Regions from separate parts of the Bacillus sp. SD127 genome, predicted to be linked through region 1. Evidence: predicted binding sites of a transcription regulator. Region 1 holds the regulator's gene; the other holds the start of a gene.
What was found. The regulator CtsR, encoded in region 1, represses protease genes until heat stress. The targets are predictions, from matches to a motif close to ATGGTCAATAAAGGTCAAACA.
Positions count from the first base shown of each region.

Region 2: a site for CtsR is predicted at 8,105-8,125, ahead of clpP (ATP-dependent Clp endopeptidase proteolytic subunit ClpP). Genes of this name have one in related genera too.

Region 1 is NZ_CP191226.1:4,159,506-4,169,532, reverse strand. Features, by position in the region: rRNA gene ACQVGS_RS21610 (23S ribosomal RNA) at 1-2,528, shown strand, start outside; rRNA gene rrf (5S ribosomal RNA) at 2,582-2,697, shown strand; gene ctsR (transcriptional regulator CtsR) at 2,942-3,406, shown strand; gene mcsA (protein-arginine kinase activator protein McsA) at 3,420-3,977, shown strand; gene mcsB (protein-arginine kinase McsB) at 3,977-5,068, shown strand; gene clpC (ATP-dependent protease ATP-binding subunit ClpC) at 5,065-7,497, shown strand; gene radA (DNA repair protein RadA) at 7,589-8,965, shown strand; gene disA (DNA integrity scanning diadenylate cyclase DisA) at 8,969-10,027, shown strand, end outside.
Region 2 is NZ_CP191226.1:694,766-704,792, forward strand. Features, by position in the region: gene psdA (lantibiotic ABC transporter ATP-binding protein PsdA) at 54-833, shown strand; gene ACQVGS_RS03605 (FtsX-like permease family protein) at 808-2,748, shown strand; gene ACQVGS_RS03610 (2-hydroxyacid dehydrogenase) at 2,786-3,763, opposite strand; gene ACQVGS_RS03615 (beta-class carbonic anhydrase) at 4,167-4,751, shown strand; gene ACQVGS_RS03620 (SulP family inorganic anion transporter) at 4,770-6,380, shown strand; gene ACQVGS_RS03625 (MazG nucleotide pyrophosphohydrolase domain-containing protein) at 6,411-6,731, opposite strand; gene ACQVGS_RS03630 (LOG family protein) at 6,848-7,423, shown strand; gene clpP (ATP-dependent Clp endopeptidase proteolytic subunit ClpP) at 7,458-8,054, opposite strand; tRNA gene ACQVGS_RS03640 (tRNA-Arg) at 8,335-8,410, shown strand; gene ACQVGS_RS03645 (FAD-binding oxidoreductase) at 8,562-9,905, shown strand; gene ACQVGS_RS03650 (hypothetical protein) at 9,983-10,027, opposite strand, start outside.

The DNA of each region.
Region 1 (10,027 bases):
CTCCAGAGTGGATCCTGAGTACGGCGGAACACGTGAAATTCCGTCGGAATCCGGGAGGACCATCTCCCAAGGCTAAATACTCCCTAGTGACCGATAGTGAACCAGTACCGTGAGGGAAAGGTGAAAAGCACCCCGGAAGGGGAGTGAAAGAGATCCTGAAACCGTGTGCCTACAAGTAGTCAGAGCCCGTTAACGGGTGATGGCGTGCCTTTTGTAGAATGAACCGGCGAGTTACGATCCCGTGCAAGGTTAAGCAGAAGATGCGGAGCCGCAGCGAAAGCGAGTCTGAATAGGGCGCATGAGTACGTGGTCGTAGACCCGAAACCAGGTGATCTACCCATGTCCAGGGTGAAGTTCAGGTAACACTGAATGGAGGCCCGAACCCACGCACGTTGAAAAGTGCGGGGATGAGGTGTGGGTAGGGGTGAAATGCCAATCGAACCTGGAGATAGCTGGTTCTCTCCGAAATAGCTTTAGGGCTAGCCTCAAGGTAAGAGTCTTGGAGGTAGAGCACTGATTGGACTAGGGGCCCCTACCGGGTTACCGAATTCAGTCAAACTCCGAATGCCAATGACTTATCCTTGGGAGTCAGACTGCGAGTGATAAGATCCGTAGTCGAAAGGGAAACAGCCCAGACCGCCAGCTAAGGTCCCAAAGTATACGTTAAGTGGAAAAGGATGTGGAGTTGCTTAGACAACCAGGATGTTGGCTTAGAAGCAGCCACCATTTAAAGAGTGCGTAATAGCTCACTGGTCGAGTGACTCTGCGCCGAAAATGTACCGGGGCTAAACGTATCACCGAAGCTGCGGACTGTTCTTCGAACAGTGGTAGGAGAGCGTTCTAAGGGCTGTGAAGCCAGACCGGAAGGACTGGTGGAGCGCTTAGAAGTGAGAATGCCGGTATGAGTAGCGAAAGAGGGGTGAGAATCCCCTCCACCGAATGCCTAAGGTTTCCTGAGGAAGGCTCGTCCGCTCAGGGTTAGTCGGGACCTAAGCCGAGGCCGAAAGGCGTAGGCGATGGACAACAGGTTGATATTCCTGTACCACCTCCTCACCATTTGAGCAATGGGGGGACGCAGGAGGATAGGGTAAGCGCGGTATTGGATATCCGCGTCCAAGCAGTTAGGCTGGGAAATAGGCAAATCCGTTTCCCATAAGGCTGAGCTGTGATGGCGAGCGAAATATAGTAGCGAAGTTCCTGATTCCACACTGCCAAGAAAAGCCTCTAGCGAGGTGAGAGGTGCCCGTACCGCAAACCGACACAGGTAGGCGAGGAGAGAATCCTAAGGTGATCGAGAGAACTCTCGTTAAGGAACTCGGCAAAATGACCCCGTAACTTCGGGAGAAGGGGTGCTCTGTTAGGGTGCAAGCCCGAGAGAGCCGCAGTGAATAGGCCCAGGCGACTGTTTAGCAAAAACACAGGTCTCTGCGAAGCCGTAAGGCGAAGTATAGGGGCTGACGCCTGCCCGGTGCTGGAAGGTTAAGAGGAGCGCTTAGCGTAAGCGAAGGTGCGAATTGAAGCCCCAGTAAACGGCGGCCGTAACTATAACGGTCCTAAGGTAGCGAAATTCCTTGTCGGGTAAGTTCCGACCCGCACGAAAGGCGCAACGATCTGGGCACTGTCTCAACGAGAGACTCGGTGAAATTATAGTACCTGTGAAGATGCAGGTTACCCGCGACAGGACGGAAAGACCCCGTGGAGCTTTACTGCAGCCTGATATTGAATGTTGGTACAGCTTGTACAGGATAGGTAGGAGCCTTGGAAACCGGAGCGCCAGCTTCGGTGGAGGCATCGGTGGGATACTACCCTGGCTGTATTGACCTTCTAACCCGCCGCCCTTATCGGGCGGGGAGACAGTGTCAGGTGGGCAGTTTGACTGGGGCGGTCGCCTCCTAAAAGGTAACGGAGGCGCCCAAAGGTTCCCTCAGAATGGTTGGAAATCATTCGCAGAGTGTAAAGGCACAAGGGAGCTTGACTGCGAGACCTACAAGTCGAGCAGGGACGAAAGTCGGGCTTAGTGATCCGGTGGTTCCGCATGGAAGGGCCATCGCTCAACGGATAAAAGCTACCCCGGGGATAACAGGCTTATCTCCCCCAAGAGTCCACATCGACGGGGAGGTTTGGCACCTCGATGTCGGCTCATCGCATCCTGGGGCTGTAGTCGGTCCCAAGGGTTGGGCTGTTCGCCCATTAAAGCGGTACGCGAGCTGGGTTCAGAACGTCGTGAGACAGTTCGGTCCCTATCCGTCGCGGGCGCAGGAAATTTGAGAGGAGCTGTCCTTAGTACGAGAGGACCGGGATGGACGCACCGCTGGTGTACCAGTTGTTCTGCCAAGGGCATCGCTGGGTAGCTATGTGCGGACGGGATAAGTGCTGAAAGCATCTAAGCATGAAGCCCCCCTCAAGATGAGATTTCCCATTCCGCAAGGAAGTAAGATCCCTGAAAGATGATCAGGTTGATAGGTCTGAGGTGGAAGTGTGGCGACACATGGAGCTGACAGATACTAATCGATCGAGGACTTAACCTAATTTCTAATGATGTCACACCTGTTATCTAGTTTTGAGAGAACACTCTCAATTGTTTGGTGGCGATAGCGAAGAGGTCACACCCGTTCCCATGCCGAACACGGAAGTTAAGCTCTTCAGCGCCGATGGTAGTCGGGGGTTTCCCCCTGTGAGAGTAGGACGCCGCCAAGCAATTAACAAAAGGGCAGCTCATATGAGCTGCCCTTTTTTGCATTCTGCTTATTGGTATCATAAAATTTCATTTAGTTATATAATATAATAACTTCACAGAGAAATTTTAAGTGAATAATCAGGTTTTATGGATTTAGAAAATGGAAATACTTAAGATAGAGCGAGAAAGTTGAAAATTCTCGAAAAACACCTTATAGTAAGATTAAAGTCAAATATAGTCAAAGTCAATAAAGGAGGGGGTTGAGTGGGACATAATATTTCTGACATCATTGAACAGTACTTGAAACAAGTGTTAGATCAAAATGGCAAGGAAATTCTAGAAATTAAACGTAGTGAAATTGCAGATAAATTTCAATGTGTTCCTTCCCAAATAAATTATGTCATCAACACCAGATTTACAAGCGAGAGAGGATATATTGTTGAGAGCAAACGCGGGGGCGGCGGTTACATCAGAATCATTAAAATTAAAATGAATAATGAAGTTGTCCTAATCAATAATATTATTTCTCAAATTAATACCCATTTGTCTCAAGCAGCCTCTGATGACATTATTTTAAGGCTATTAGAAGACAAGGTGATCTCTGAAAGAGAAGCAAAAATGATGGTCAGCGTGATGGATCGCTCAGTACTGTACATTGATTTGCCTGAACGTGATGAATTAAGAGCGAGAATGATGAAAGCTATGCTGACCGCTTTAAAATTAAAATAAGCGGGTGAAAAGATTGATTTGTCAAGAGTGCAATGAGAGACCAGCCACTTTTCACTTTACAAAGGTTGTTAACGGAGAGAAAAAAGAGGTTCACATCTGCGAACAATGTGCAAAAGAACATAGCGATTCATATGGTATAAGTGCAAGTCATGGTTTCTCTATTCATAATTTACTATCAGGTTTACTGAACATGGATTCTTCATTTCAGAATGCTGGAACTCAAATGTTCAGCCATTCCGAGCAAATATCTGCTTGTCCGAAGTGCGGAATGACATTTCAGCAATTTAGAAAAACCGGCCGATTTGGCTGTGCCGAATGTTATAAAACATTTCATAGCAACATTACACCGATCTTACGCAAAGTTCACAGCGGAAACACTGTGCATGGCGGGAAAATACCGAAACGTATAGGCGGCAACCTGCATGTCAGACGACAGATCGAAATGCTGAAAAAAGAATTAGAAGCTTTAATACAACAAGAAGAATTTGAAAATGCAGCCCATGTGAGAGATCAAATTCGTTCATTAGAACAGTCACTCAAAAGTACAGATAGTGAGGAGGAACAGGGGTAATGTCGCTAAAGCATTTTATTCAGGACGCATTAAGCAGTTGGATGAAGCAGAAAGGCCCTGAAAGTGACATTGTACTCAGCAGCCGCATACGTTTAGCTAGGAACTTTGAAAATATTCGGTTCCCTACGCGATATTCCAATGAAGAAGCCTCATCCATCTTACAACAGTTTGAAGAACAGTTTTCAGAACAAGAAATTCCCGGTGTCGGCAAATTCCTTTTGATCAGAATGAACGACGCACAGCCTTTAGAAAAACGGGTGCTTGTTGAAAAGCATCTCATCAGCCCTAATTTGACAGAGTCTCCTTTTGGCGGCTGTTTGCTTTCTGAAAATGAGGAAGTAAGCGTCATGTTGAATGAGGAGGACCACATAAGAATTCAGTGTCTTTTCCCAGGATTTCAGCTTCCGCAAGCAATGAAAGCCGCAAACCAAGTTGATGACTGGATTGAGGAAAAGGTTGATTATGCATTTAGTGAGCAAAGGGGTTACTTAACCAGCTGTCCTACAAATGTAGGTACGGGCTTAAGGGCTTCAGTCATGATGCATCTTCCGGCACTGGTTTTAACTAGGCAAATAAATCGAATTATACCGGCTATTAATCAATTAGGCTTAGTTGTTAGAGGAATTTATGGGGAAGGCAGCGAAGCAGTAGGAAATATCTTTCAAATTTCAAATCAAATCACGCTTGGAAAGTCGGAGCAGGATATTGTCGATGACCTTAACAGCGTAGCTGCCCAACTGATTGAACAGGAACGATCTGCCCGAGAAGCGCTTTACCAAACCTCTAAGATTGAGCTTGAGGATCGTGTGTATCGATCCTATGGAGTCTTGTCCAATTGCCGAATGATAGAATCGAAAGAAACTGCAAAGTGTCTTTCAGATGTTCGGTTGGGTATAGACCTAGGCATTATAAAAGGACTTTCAAGCAATATACTTAATGAACTGATGATTTTAACACAGCCGGGATTTTTACAGCAGTACTCGGGAGGCGCTTTGCGTCCGAACGAAAGAGATATACGAAGAGCGTCTCTTATCAGAGAACGGCTTCACTTAGAAATGAATGGGAATAGACAGGAGGATGAATCGATATGATGTTTGGAAGATTTACAGAACGAGCTCAAAAGGTACTGGCGCTTGCACAGGAAGAAGCACTTCGTTTAGGTCATAATAATATCGGCACTGAGCATATTTTATTAGGACTGGTGCGAGAAGGAGAGGGCATCGCTGCTAAAGCACTTCAAGCGCTTGGACTTGGTTCAGATAAAATCCAAAAAGAAGTTGAGAGCTTAATTGGGCGCGGACAGGAAATGTCTCAAACGATTCATTATACTCCGAGAGCTAAAAAAGTCATTGAGCTATCAATGGATGAGGCCAGAAAACTCGGCCATTCTTATGTGGGAACAGAGCATATTCTTCTTGGACTTATTCGCGAAGGTGAAGGTGTGGCTGCGAGAGTGCTTAACAATCTCGGAGTCAGCTTGAATAAAGCAAGACAGCAAGTGCTTCAGCTTCTTGGAAGTAATGAAACAGGTTCATCAGCGGCTGGAACAAACAGCAATGCGAATACGCCTACACTAGATAGCCTGGCAAGAGATTTAACAGCGATTGCGAAGGAAGACAGCCTTGATCCGGTTATCGGCAGAAGCAAAGAAATTCAGCGTGTCATTGAAGTGCTGAGCCGCAGAACGAAAAACAATCCTGTTCTGATTGGGGAACCGGGCGTAGGGAAAACGGCTATCGCAGAAGGTCTTGCACAGCAAATTATCAATAATGAAGTTCCCGAAATTTTACGGGATAAACGCGTTATGACATTAGACATGGGAACAGTTGTTGCCGGTACGAAATATCGCGGTGAATTTGAGGACCGCTTGAAAAAAGTGATGGATGAAATCCGTCAGGCAGGAAATATCATTCTATTCATTGATGAGCTCCATACACTAATCGGAGCGGGCGGAGCAGAAGGTGCCATTGATGCATCAAACATTTTGAAACCTTCACTTGCTCGCGGAGAACTTCAGTGCATCGGTGCGACAACTCTTGATGAGTACCGTAAATATATTGAAAAAGATGCAGCTCTGGAACGCCGTTTTCAGCCAATCCAGGTTGATCAGCCGTCTGTAGACGAAAGCATTCAAATCCTAAAAGGCTTGCGTGACCGATATGAAGCCCACCACCGCGTTTCTATCACTGATGAAGCCATTGAGGCTGCGGTTAAGCTTTCTGACAGATATATCTCTGACCGTTTCCTTCCGGATAAAGCTATTGACTTGATCGATGAAGCGGGTTCAAAGGTCAGATTGCGTTCCTTTACAACGCCTCCTAATTTAAAAGAGCTTGAACAGAAACTTGATGAAGTTCGTAAAGAGAAGGATGCTGCGGTGCAAAGCCAAGAATTTGAAAAAGCGGCTTCCTTGCGTGATACGGAACAGCGTTTGCGTGAACAAGTGGAAGATACGAAAAAATCATGGAAAGAGAAGCAGGGACAGGAAAACTCAGAGGTTTCTGTGGATGATATTGCGATGGTTGTATCCAGCTGGACTGGGGTGCCTGTATCAAAAATCGCTCAAACTGAAACTGATAAGCTTCTTAATATGGAGAGCATTCTTCATTCCCGTGTCATCGGCCAAGATGAAGCTGTTGTAGCCGTTGCTAAAGCGGTCAGACGTGCAAGAGCAGGGCTAAAAGACCCTAAACGCCCAATCGGCTCATTCATTTTCTTAGGCCCTACAGGTGTAGGTAAAACGGAGCTTGCACGGGCACTTGCTGAGTCTATCTTCGGTGATGAAGAAGCCATGATCAGAATTGATATGTCTGAATACATGGAAAAACACTCGACTTCTAGACTTGTAGGTTCACCTCCAGGGTATGTGGGATACGATGAGGGCGGCCAATTAACAGAGAAGGTAAGAAGAAAACCATACTCTGTTGTGCTTCTTGATGAGATTGAGAAAGCGCACCCTGACGTCTTCAATATCCTCCTTCAAGTACTTGAGGACGGACGATTGACTGATTCTAAAGGCCGTACAGTTGATTTCCGCAACACGATTCTGATCATGACGTCAAACGTCGGAGCAAGTGAGCTGAAACGCAACAAATATGTCGGCTTCAACGTTCAGGATGAGACGCAAAATCATAAAGACATGAAGGATAAAGTGATGGGTGAACTGAAACGTGCGTTCAGACCGGAATTCATCAACCGTATTGATGAAATTATCGTCTTCCATTCACTCGAGAAAAAACATCTGGCTGAAATCGTGTCATTGATGTCTGATCAATTAACGAAACGTCTTAAAGAACAGGATCTTTCTATTGAATTGACGGAAGCTGCGAAAGCAAAAGTCGCGGAAGAGGGCGTGGACCTTGAATACGGTGCCCGCCCGCTCAGAAGAGCCATTCAAAAACATGTGGAGGATCGTTTATCTGAAGAGCTGCTCAGAGGTAACATTCATAAAGGGCACCATATCGTTCTTGATGTAGAAGATGGCGAATTTGTCGTAAAAACGACAGCTAAAACGAATTAATATAGAAGACGAAAAAGAGGCATACAGCATGTAAGTGTATGCCTCAATTTCGTATCAAGAAATAGAACAAGGGAGAGGTCTTACACTATTTATGGCTAAAACAAAATCCAAATTCATCTGCCAATCCTGCGGCTACGAGTCTCCAAAATGGATGGGGAAATGTCCGGGCTGCGGTGCTTGGAATACAATGGTGGAAGAAATGATTAAAAAAGCACCGGCCAATCGGAGAGCGGCTTTTTCTCATTCTGTTCAAACCGTACAGAAACCTTCCCCCATAACATCAATCGAAACATCAGAAGAACCCCGGGTTAAAACACAGCTCGGCGAGTTTAACAGAGTGCTCGGCGGCGGTGTGGTGAAGGGCTCACTTGTTTTAATTGGCGGGGACCCCGGCATCGGAAAATCGACCTTATTACTGCAAGTATCCGCTCAGTTATCTGGTTCAACACGTCATGTTCTGTACATTTCAGGAGAAGAATCGGTAAAACAAACGAAATTAAGAGCAGACCGTCTGGGCATAAATAATCCCTCACTGCATGTTTTATCCGAAACCGATATGGAGTATATTTCGTCTGCTATAGAAGAGATGAATCCAGCGTTTGTGGTTGTTGACTCTATTCAAACGGTCTATCAAAGCGATATCACCTCGGCTCCCGGCAGTGTGTCACAGGTAAGAGAATGTACAGCCGAGCTGATGAAAATTGCAAAGACAAAAGGTATTCCGATATTTATTGTAGGTCACGTAACGAAAGAAGGATCCATCGCGGGGCCGAGACTGCTGGAGCATATGGTTGACACTGTTTTATACTTTGAAGGAGAACGTCACCATACTTTCCGAATCTTACGGGCTGTAAAAAACCGCTTTGGTTCTACAAACGAAATGGGTATTTTTGAAATGCGGGAAGAAGGGCTCACTGAGGTACTGAATCCTTCAGAGATCTTCTTAGAAGAGCGTTCGGCGGGATCTGCGGGGTCGAGCATAACGGCTTCTATGGAAGGTACAAGACCGATTCTTGTTGAAATTCAGGCGCTCATCTCGCCAACAAGCTTTGGCAATCCGCGGCGCATGGCAACAGGGATAGATCATAACAGGGTGTCACTGTTAATGGCTGTGTTAGAAAAAAGAGTAGGGCTGCTGCTGCAAAATCAGGATGCATATTTGAAGGTAGCGGGCGGCGTCAAACTTGATGAACCTGCGATTGATCTTGCTATAGCGGTCAGTATCGCATCAAGCTTTAGAGACACACCTCCAAATCCTGCAGATTGCTTTATAGGAGAAGTGGGATTAACCGGAGAAGTCCGCCGGGTATCAAGAATTGAACAGCGTGTAAAAGAAGCGGCAAAGCTTGGTTTTAAACGCATGATCATACCTGCGGCAAATCTGGATGGATGGACGAAACCAAAAGGGATTGAGGTCATCGGAGTAGCAAATGTTGCAGAGGCACTTCGTACTTCATTAGGAGGATAATAGATGGAAAAAGAGAAAAAAGGGGCGAAACATGAGTTAGACCTGTCTTCTATTTTGCAGTTTGTTGCTCCTGGAACACCGCTCAGAGCGGGGATAGAAAATGTACTGAGAGCAAATACAGGCGGTCTGATTGTTGTTGGATATAATGATAAAGTAAAAGAAGTGGTGGATGGCGGTTTCCACATTAACACTGCTTTTTCTCCGGCGCATTTATATGAACTGGCTAAAATGGATGGTGCGATTATTTTAAGTGATTCTGGTCAAAAAATCCTATATGCCAATACACAATTGATGCCTGAAGCCACAATTTCTTCGTCCGAAACAGGAATGAGGCACCGCACCGCCGAAAGAGTAGCTAAGCAAACCGGCTGTCTCGTTATCGCAATTTCTGAGAGAAGAAATGTCATAACGTTATATCAGGAAAGTATGAAGTATACACTTAAAGACATAGGATTTATTTTAACAAAAGCGAACCAAGCCATTCAAACTCTAGAAAAATATAAAACAATTCTGGACAAAACGATTAATGCACTAAACGCATTAGAGTTTGAGGAACTCGTTACATTCAGCGATGTTCTGTCTGTGATGCACCGTTATGAAATGGTGTTGCGAATCAAAAATGAAATCAACATGTATATCAGGGAACTGGGAACAGAAGGTCATTTGATTAAACTGCAGGTCATCGAACTGATTACTGATATGGAAGAAGAGGCTGCTTTATTTATTAAGGATTATGTGAAAGAAAAGATTAAAGATCCATTTGTCCTTTTAAAAGAGCTGCAGGATATGTCCAGCTACGATTTGCTTGATGATTCCATTGTTTATAAGCTGCTTGGTTATCCGGCTTCTACAAATCTTGATGACTATGTTCTGCCTAGAGGATACAGGTTGCTAAATAAGATTCCGCGCCTTCCGATGCCGATTGTGGAGAATGTGGTGGAGGCATTTGGCGTACTGCCGAGAATTATTGAGGCCAGCGCAGAAGAATTAGATGAAGTAGAGGGTATCGGTGAAGTACGAGCCCAAAAAATCAAAAAGGGCTTAAAACGCCTTCAAGAGAAG
Region 2 (10,027 bases), 800 kb from region 1:
TGGGAGGCTGCTGACTTCCTTTTTATAATAAAGAAAAAAGGAGGATCAGAGGCATGAACGTGCTGCAAACAACGAAGCTGTCAAAAACATATTATTCAAATAAAGGAACGATGTCATATCAGGCACTTAGCGATTTTGACCTCAGTGTAAATAAAGGAGAATTTGTCGGCATCATGGGGCCGTCAGGAAGCGGAAAAACCACGCTCCTGAATTTGCTGGCCACCATTGATAAGCCGACCCAGGGCGAGATGATGATCAACGGCATTCAGCCGAAAACGTTAAAGGATCAAGAGATGGCTCTGTTTCGCAGAAGAGAGCTGGGCTTTGTCTTCCAAGACTTTAATCTGCTTGATACGCTGACGATTCGGGAAAACATCCTGCTTCCGCTCGCGTTGGACAAGGTAAAGCTGAGTGAAATGGAAAACCGCTTAGATGAACTGGCAGATACATTGCAAATCAAACATATTCTGGACCACCGTACATACGAAGTGTCCGGAGGCCAGCAGCAGCGTGCGGCCTGTGCAAGAGCCATTATTCATAATCCGGCTCTGATATTGGCAGATGAACCGACAGGCAACCTTGATTCAAAATCTGCAAAACAGGTCATGAACACGCTGGCTCAGCTAAATGAAGAAAAGGAAGCAACGATACTATTGGTTACGCATGATGCCACAGCGGCAAGCTTCTGTAAACGGATCGTCTTTATTAAAGACGGAAGATTTTTTTCAGAGATCCGCAGGGGAACGAATCAGCAGGTGTTTTATCAAAGTATCCTGGATACCCTGAGTGTGTTGGGAGGCGATTTTCATGAATTTGAGAACCATCGCCCGTAAGAACATTATTGGGAATCTGCAAAGATATGTTGCTTACTTTTTAAGCTGTGTGTTTGCCGTCTCGGTCTTTTTCGTCTTCACATCTTTTATTTTTCACCCGGATGTGACGGAAGACAATGTGTATGGCGGAAGCCTTGTGAAAACGTGTTTGAGCGCGGCTCTTATCGTCATCATCGTGTTTTGTATATTCTTTATTTCTTATTCAAATTCAGCATTTTTACAAGCGAGAAAAAAAGAGTTTGGCTTGTTTACGCTGTTCGGGACATCAAAGCAGCAGCTCCGAAAGATGATTTATTATGAGCAGTCGCTGATTTCTCTTGCGGCGATTGCGGCCGGTATCGGCACGGGGCTGTTATTTTCAAAACTGTTTTTTATGGTCATGACATGGATGCTCAGTGTGAAGGTGCCGATCTCGTTTGCGATTGTACCGAAAGCATTTGTGCTGACGGCGGTCGGTTTTCTCATATTGTTTCAAGTCCTGCTTATTTTATCGCTGGGGCAGATTCGCAAGCTCGAAATCATAGATTTGATTAAATCAGCTCAAAAACCTAAAAATTTACCGGCCTATTCAAAATGGCTCACTGTGCTGTCTTTGCTTTGTCTGGCTGGCGGTTATTATCTGTCTGCCACAGCCAATGCGATCGACATGATGTTTCGTGTCTTTCCGATTTTGATTTTAGTGTTAATCGGCACGTATTTCTTTTTTACACAAAGCAGTGTTGCGTTTTTCCGCATGCTGTACAGAAAGAAACACAGCTTTTACAAAGGAACCAATATCATTGTGCGTTCCAACATGATATTCAGGCTGAAAGATCACGCACGCATGCTGTTTTTAACCTCTGTGATTACAGCAGTCATTTTAACCGCTACAGGTGTGATCTATATGTTTTATGCTGATTTAGAAAGGCAGGAGGAGCAAAGCATTCCTCAATCTGTTGCCTGGGTGGAAAAAGACGCTTCCCGTTTTCAGGTTATGAAGCCTGAGACGGCTGAGAATACATTGAAAAGAGCAGATGCTGAGATTAAATATAAGGTGAATGCCACAGGTATTCCTGTTACATTTCAATCAGACTTGCCGTATGGAAACAGGAAGGCGGAAGCAGAGGCCTTGCTGATCTCAGAGAAAATCTATAATCAAGTCGCAAAGGAAAAAGGTTTTCCCGTTATTCATTTACAAGAAAATGAAGCGTTTATCAATGTTCCGTTTCAAATGATGGTGAAAGATACGTTCGGGGAAGGGGAAAAAGCAGCGTTTCATATGAAGTCAGGAAAATCACTTTCCTATGTCATGAAAAAGCAGCAAAACAAAGGGATATTGATGTCAGTCGGAGGAGTCAGCCGTTTATTGGTTGTCAGCGAAAAAAGCTTTGACAGCCTGACACAGGAGGTGCCGCTGAAGGATCAGACGAGAGTGGTAGGCTATGAGCTTGAGCATTGGCAGGAGACGGTGGACGTCTCTGAGAAGCTTGAAAACATGGTGCCGAAAGAACATACATCTGATTTTCAAACGCGTGCTCCGAGTTTTCAAGTTGTGAAGCAGGGAGTCGCATTAATGCTGTTTATCGGTCTGTTTGTCAGCGTGCTGTTTTTTATCGTTCAAGGAAGCATGCTGTATTTGCGGATGTTTACTGAAATAGAAGATACGAGAGTGCAAGTGTTAGCATTAAAGAGAATGGGGATTACGGACAAAGAGATTCACTCCATCCTTGGAAGACAGATTGGATTTTTGTTCTTCATCCCGTTTATCGCGGGCACGATTCACGCCGGTTTTGCGTATGTGGCGTTAAGCAACATGCTGAATGCTAACTTATTTCTTGAGGCCGTGATTGTCATCTTCATTTATTTTGTGTTCCAGGCTGTTTATTATATCGTCACTCGTCATATTTATAAGCGTGCTGTTCTCCAGCATATGTAATATGAAATCCGGTCTTCATCAGACCGGATTTTTTAATTTACTGAAATTCTCTTGTCAGATTTTTCGGTGTTTCCCCTTTGATAGCTGCGATCATGTTTTCAGCGGCCTGTTTACACATATTGAAACGCACTTTAGCTGTTGCTGAGCCAATATGCGGCAGTAGGGTGACATTATCGAGCTGCAAGAGCGGGTTGTCTTTTGCAACAGGTTCTTCTTCGTACACGTCTAAACCGGCACCGCGAATCCAGCCTTCTTGAAGAGCGCGGATGAGGGCTTTTTCATCAACCGTCTTTCCCCGGGAAATATTGACGAAAATTGCGGAATCCTTCATCAGTTTAAATTCACGTTCCCCGATCATGTGATACGTTTCGTCAGTCAGCGGAGTAATCAGCAGAACAAAATCTGATTGCTCCAGCAGTGTGTCAAGCTCAGCGTATTTGACGCCGATGCTTTCTTCAGTTTCTTGTTTGCGATGGCGGTTATGATAAAGCACGTCCATATCGAAACCGAATTTGGCGCGTCTGGCCGCTTGCTCGCCGATTCTGCCCATGCCGATAATGCCTAATGTTTGATGATGGACGTCAATGCCGAAAAGGTCTTCTTCTTCAACCGTACCCCATTTACCGGCCCGGACGAAACGGTCCAGTTCAGCAACACGTCTGGCCGATGATAGAATTAAAGAAAAGGCCAGATCGGCCACTGTGTCATCCAGTGTATAAGGCGTATGAGTGCCGACGACGCTTTTTTCTTTCATCGCTTCTATATCAAAATTATCGTAGCCGACGGATTGATTGCTGACGACCTTCAGCTTAGGAGCATGTTCAAGCAGCTCGCTGTTGATGGACGGCCCAGATGTTCCAGTAGTTAAAAGCCCTTCAGCATCTTTCATTTTTTCGAATAGCACCTCTTGCGGAAGTGTATCCTCCTGCCATATCTCATAGCGGCAATGCTCACTGATCATGTTTTCAATCTCTTCAGGAATCGGTTTGGTGATAAATACAAATGGTTTCAACAAGGCTCCCCCTTTATGGCTGTTGTCTATTTTATTATATCGGAAAGAAATAGAAGTTAGAAATATTGCTGCGTTTGTTAAAATTTCTGGTTCTTTTGAACTTAAAATGATCGTGATGAATGAAAAAATAGCAGCCTCTGCTTAAATAAGTTTTTTAATTATCTGAATTCGCCTATATTTTTTGTCAGACAAATCACCAAAATACCAGCAGAACCTGGATTATAGGATTCAATAAATATAAATTTTATTATCTTTGAAAGATATAAATTTTTGAGTTTTTATTTTACAGTCCAATTAGATCGTCTTTTGTTGAAAGCCTTTTCGCGGCCTGTTCCTATGCTATAATTCCTTACTGTAAGCTGGGTAAGAAGGCTTGCAAAATCATATGGATGGGAGATGAATTAGAATGGTTTCTTTAACATCAATTTTGGAACACAATCAGCAGTTTGTCAGAGAGAAGAAGTACGAACCCTACAAAACGACAAAATTCCCTTCAAAAAAGCTCGTTATTGTTACCTGTATGGATACAAGACTCACAGAACTTCTTCCGCAAGCAATGGGGCTTAAAAACGGCGACGCTAAGATTGTAAAAAACGCGGGAGCCATCGTTTCTCACCCATTTGGAAGTGTCATGCGCAGCATATTGGTCGCCATTTATGAATTGCAGGCTGAAGAGGTTTGCATTATCGGCCACCATGAATGCGGGATGTCAGGCCTGAATGCGGCCTCGATTCTTGAAAAAGCAAAGGAACGTGGGGTAGAAGCAAGCTGTCTGAGTTTGCTTGATAGCGCCGGATTAGACTTAAAAACTTGGCTGACCGGCTTTCACAGTGTGGAAGAAAGCGTTTCCCACAGTGTCAATCTGATCAAGAATCATCCGCTGCTGCCAAAAAAGCTGCCGGTTCACGGGCTTGTGATACACCCGGAGACAGGCAAACTTGATGTCGTGATTAACGGTTATGAAACTGAGTTCATAAAGACTAATTCATAAGGGAGGTTTTAACAAAATATGCGATTCTCTGGGAGATTCAAGGGATACAATTTGCAGAAATTTCAGAAAGACCTCATTGCAGGTATCGTAGTAGGAGTCGTGGCAATTCCTTTAGGGATGGCGTTTGCCATTGCCTCGGGAGTCGAGCCTGAATACGGGCTGTATACTGTTGTCGTGGCGGGGATCTGTATTTCTTTGTTCGGGGGATCTAAATATCAAATTGGCGGTCCGACTGGCGCGTTTGTCCCGATTTTATTCGGTATTGTGATGCAGTACGGGCTGGAAAATCTGCTGATAGCGGGATTTATGGCAGGCGTCATGCTGGTGCTGTTCGGATTGTTTAAGCTCGGCAAAATTATGAAGTATGTGCCGAAGCCAGTTATCGTCGGGTTTACGGCTGGAATCGCCGTGTTAATCTTCACTGAACAAATCGCTAATTTTCTCGGTTTGAAAAACGTAGAAAAACATGAGAACTTTCATCACAACATGTTTGAAATTGCACAGAAGCTCGGCACCTTTAACGGATATGCCATTTTGACAGCAGTCATCGGACTTGTCATTTTGCTTGTATCCGCCAAAGTGATGCCAAAAGTACCCGGAGCTTTATTGGCTCTTCTCATTTCTACGCTTGTTGCGGTTGTGTTTTTCCCTGACCGCATGGCAACGATTGGCTCAACCTATGGAGATATTCCTCGCCATTTGCCTGAATTTCAGTTTCCGGAGCTGACAATAGATAAAATGGTCATGCTGTTTCCGGCAGCGCTTGTCATCGCGCTTCTTGGCGGCCTCGAGTCAATATTATCCGCGATGGTTGCCGATAATATGAAAGGGTCAAAGCACGACAGCAACAAAGAGCTTGTCGGCCAGGGGATTGCGAATATGGCCGCGCCGCTGTTTGGCGGAATCCCGGCTACCGGAGCGATTGCGCGGACGGCAACCAATATTAAAAACGGAGCGGTTTCGCCTGTCTCAGGTGTCGTTCACGGCGTCGTGGTTCTTCTTGTACTGCTTGTATTCGCGCCTTATGCTTCCCACGTTCCGCTTGCAAGTATGGCGCCGATATTGATGGTTGTCGCATGGAATATGAGTGAGCGGAAGGAAGTCGCAAACATGCTGAGATTGAAAAACGCCGATTCCTTCATTTTAGCCGCTACCTTTGCCCTGACGGTTCTGTTTGATTTAATCGTCGGTGTGGCGACCGGATTGCTACTCGCATTTGTGTTCTTCATCAGAAGAATGAGTGAAGCGACCCGTATTCACAATCAGGAGTCTCATCCAGCTCTTGCGAAAGCGGCTAAGAGGGAGCAGGGGACAGATCCTTCTGTCAGCATGTACTCCATAGAAGGACCGCTGTTTTTCGGATCGATTGATTCGCTTGAATCGTCATTGTTAGAGCATGTACAGAAAAAGCCGAAGACCCTGATTTTACTCATGAATAAAGTGCATTACATGGATACGTCCGCAGAAGCGGTGCTTGTGAACATCATGAACAGAATTAAGCGCCACAACGGAAAGCTGATGATCGTAGGGCTGCAGTCTCAACCTAAAGAGCTCCTGCATAAAACAGGCCTCTTTCACAAAATAGGAAAGCAGCATTTCTTTGATCATCATGATGAAATCACAGGATGAAAAAACGGCCGACTAACGGCCGTTTTTTTTTTATGCATGCTCAAATCGCTTTGTCAGTTTTTCTTGGTGGGTTTTCATCACGTCTTCTAAAGAAACGCCGTACATATCAGCAAGGATGGCGATATTTCCGATGACGTCTCCCATTTCTTCAATCAATTCTTGTTTTTGCTCAGCTCGTGTCGATTCTTTCTCATCCGGCCGGTCTCTGCCGATTTCATATGCTCTGACAGCCCGTGCCAGCTCTCCGGCTTCCTCCATTAAAAACCCCACTCGAATAAACGGTCCGTATTCCGTCCAGCCCCTTTTTTCGTAAAACTCTTTCATCCATTTTTCAGCATCAGCCAGCTGCAACATCATCACTCCTGCATTCTTTATGTATTTCATATTGATATTATCACATGAAGATGGGACAATATATAGTGTGTTTTTTGAATGTTAACACGATATATAGATGCGGAGATGACGAGATGAAAACAATTTGTGTATTTGCGGGCTCAAACCCGGGGGGAAATGAAGCGTATAAAAGAAAAGCGACAGAGCTTGGCATGTATATGGCAGAGCAGGGAATCGGCCTGGTATACGGGGGCTCTCGTGTAGGGTTGATGGGCGCGATTGCCGATACGTTAATGGAAAACGGCGGCACTGCAATTGGCGTGATGCCAAGCGGCCTGTTCAGCGGAGAGGTTGTCCATCAAAATCTGACAGAGCTGATTGAAGTCAACGGCATGCACGAACGGAAGGCAAAAATGAGCGAACTGGCTGACGGCTATATCGCCATGCCGGGCGGTTTCGGTACATATGAAGAATTATTTGAAGTGCTTTGCTGGGCGCAGATCGGCATTCATCAAAAGCCGATCGGACTTTACAATGTGAACGGGTATTTTGAGCCGATGATGAAAATGGTCAAATACAGCATTCAGGAAGGATTTTCTAACGACTCTCATCTTAAACTGATCCACAGCTCTTCACGGCCCGATGAGTTAGTTGAGCAAATGAAGAACTACTCATATCCGATTTTAGAGAAAAAGTGGACAGAAATTTAAAAAAGAGCCCTCCGAAAGGAAGGCTCTTCTCGTTTTACTTTTGCTCTTCTGTGTTGCGAGTCAGAATTTTGTCAATCAGGCCGTATTCAAGCGCTTCTTCAGCAGACTTGAAGTTATCGCGGTCTGTGTCGCGTTCGATCACTTCAAGCGGCTGGCCAGTACGTTCAGCAAGCACTTTGTTTAATTTGTCGCGAAGCAAGAGAATACGTTTCGCGGCAATTTCAATTTCCGTTGCCTGACCTTGCGCACCGCCAAGAGGTTGGTGAATCATAACTTCACTGTTCGGAAGCGCATAGCGTTTGCCTTTTTCTCCGGCAGCAAGCAAGAACGCGCCCATTGACGCAGCCATACCGATACAAATTGTAGATACCTTCGGCTTAATAAACTGCATGGTATCATAGATCGCCATACCAGCCGTGATAGAGCCGCCCGGGCTGTTGATGTAAATGGAAATATCTTTTTCAGGGTCTTCCGCTTCTAAGAATAAAAGCTGTGACACGATGGAGTTCGCAACGTTGTCATCAATCGCAGATCCAAGCATGATGATACGATCCTTTAATAGACGAGAATAAATGTCATACGCTCTTTCCCCGCGGTTCGTTTGTTCAATGACTGTAGGTATTAAATTCATAATGCTCCTCCTTCACCTTTTAGGTAAGTATGTAGTTACATGATACATTTTTGGTCAATAAAGGTCAAACAAAAAGCTGGCTTGACATGCAAACTCTTCTCTTTTTCCCATTTTCCCCAAAAATACAACGGTTCAAACCATCGTATGTGAGCTTCGGAAAGAAGATGATGTGTCTTCTTAAAAAAACAGCCCTTTAAAATAGAGGGTTGTTATTTCGGCTGAAATGCGGTATAATGAGTTATGCTGACGTTATCATCACGAAGTGAAAATATGTCAATATGCGCTCGTAGCTCAGTTGGATAGAGCGGTGGTTTCCGGTACCACGTCTGCCGGGGGTTCGAATCCCTCCGAGCGCGTCCAATAGAACAACAGGAAAGACAAGGGTTTGGCATTTTGCCCCTCTTGTCTTTTTTGTATGTTTTTAAGTTCGTAGAAAATTTGTCTAAGAATTTATCCGGATCCTACATATGCTGATATCGGAATCAAATTTTATTGGGAGTGAAATATATGGGATCAACACAGTTAACAGGGCGTGTAATCTTCAAAGGGGACCCCGGCTATACACAGGCAGTTAAGAATTGGAACCCTTATGTTGATGTCTATCCTCTTGTCTTTGTTTTTGCACAAGATTCATACGATGTAAGTAATGCTATTAAATGGGCTCGTGAGAATAATGTGCCCTTACGTGTCAGAAGTGGTCGCCATGCTCTAGATAAGAACCTTTCAGTAGTAAGTGGAGGAATTGTTATTGATGTGAGTGACATGAATAAAGTTTTCTTAGATGAAGAAAACGCGATTGCAACCGTTCAAACTGGCATTCATGTTGGCCCGCTTGTAAAAGGATTAGCTCGAGATGGTTTTATGGCTCCGTTTGGAGACAGTCCAACAGTTGGAATCGGAGGAATTACGATGGGCGGTGGATTTGGAGTAGTCTCACGATCGATTGGCCTTATAAGTGATAACCTTCTCGCACTGAAAACGGTAGATGCAAAAGGCAGAATTATTCATGCAAATCAATCTTGCAATGAGGATTTACTATGGGCTTCTAGAGGTGGCGGCGGAGGGAATTTTGGATATAATACCCAATATACTTTCAAAGTTCATAGTGCCCCTAAAACAGCAACTGTCTTCAATATTATTTGGCCATGGGAACAATTGGAGACGGTTTTTAAAGCCTGGCAGAAATGGGCACCGTTTGTAGATGAACGATTAGGATGCTACCTTGAAATTTACAGCAAAATAAATGGTTTGTGTCATGCAGAAGGAATTTTCCTCGGTCCAAAAAATGAATTGATTAAATTATTAAATCCTTTATTAAATGCTGGAACTCCAACACGAGCAGATATCAAAACATTATCCTATCCAGATGCTATAGATTTCTTAGACCCTGACGAACCCATCCCTGGCAGAAATGATCAGAGTGTTAAATTCTCCTCAGCCTGGGGACATGATCTTTGGCCTGACGAACCCATTTCAATCATGAGAAAATTCTTGGAAGAGGCCACTGGAGCAGACTCCAATTTCTTTTTTATAAATTGGGGGGGGGCTATAAGAAGAGTACCTAAAGACGAAACAGCCTTTTTTTGGCGCCATCCACTGTTTTATACGGAATGGACGGCTAGTTGGCAAAATAAATCACAAGAAGCTTCAAACCTTGCCTCAGTTGAAAGAGTACGTCAGCTGATGCAACCATATGTAGCAGGTTCATATGTTAATGTTCCAGATCAAAACATTGAAAATTTCGGAAAAGAATATTATGGTGCAAACTTTGCAAGGCTTCGAAAAATAAAAGCGAAATATGATCCCGAAAATTTATTTTGTTTTCCACAAAGCATCCCGACAGCTCGTTAAAAATTAATTCGTTTCGAAAATAAAACCCCCTGAGTTTATAACTTTAATTAAAAAATAGATGGAATCAATAACTCATACTACAAAAGCATTTGAATGGTTTCCGGTACCACGTCTGTCGGGGG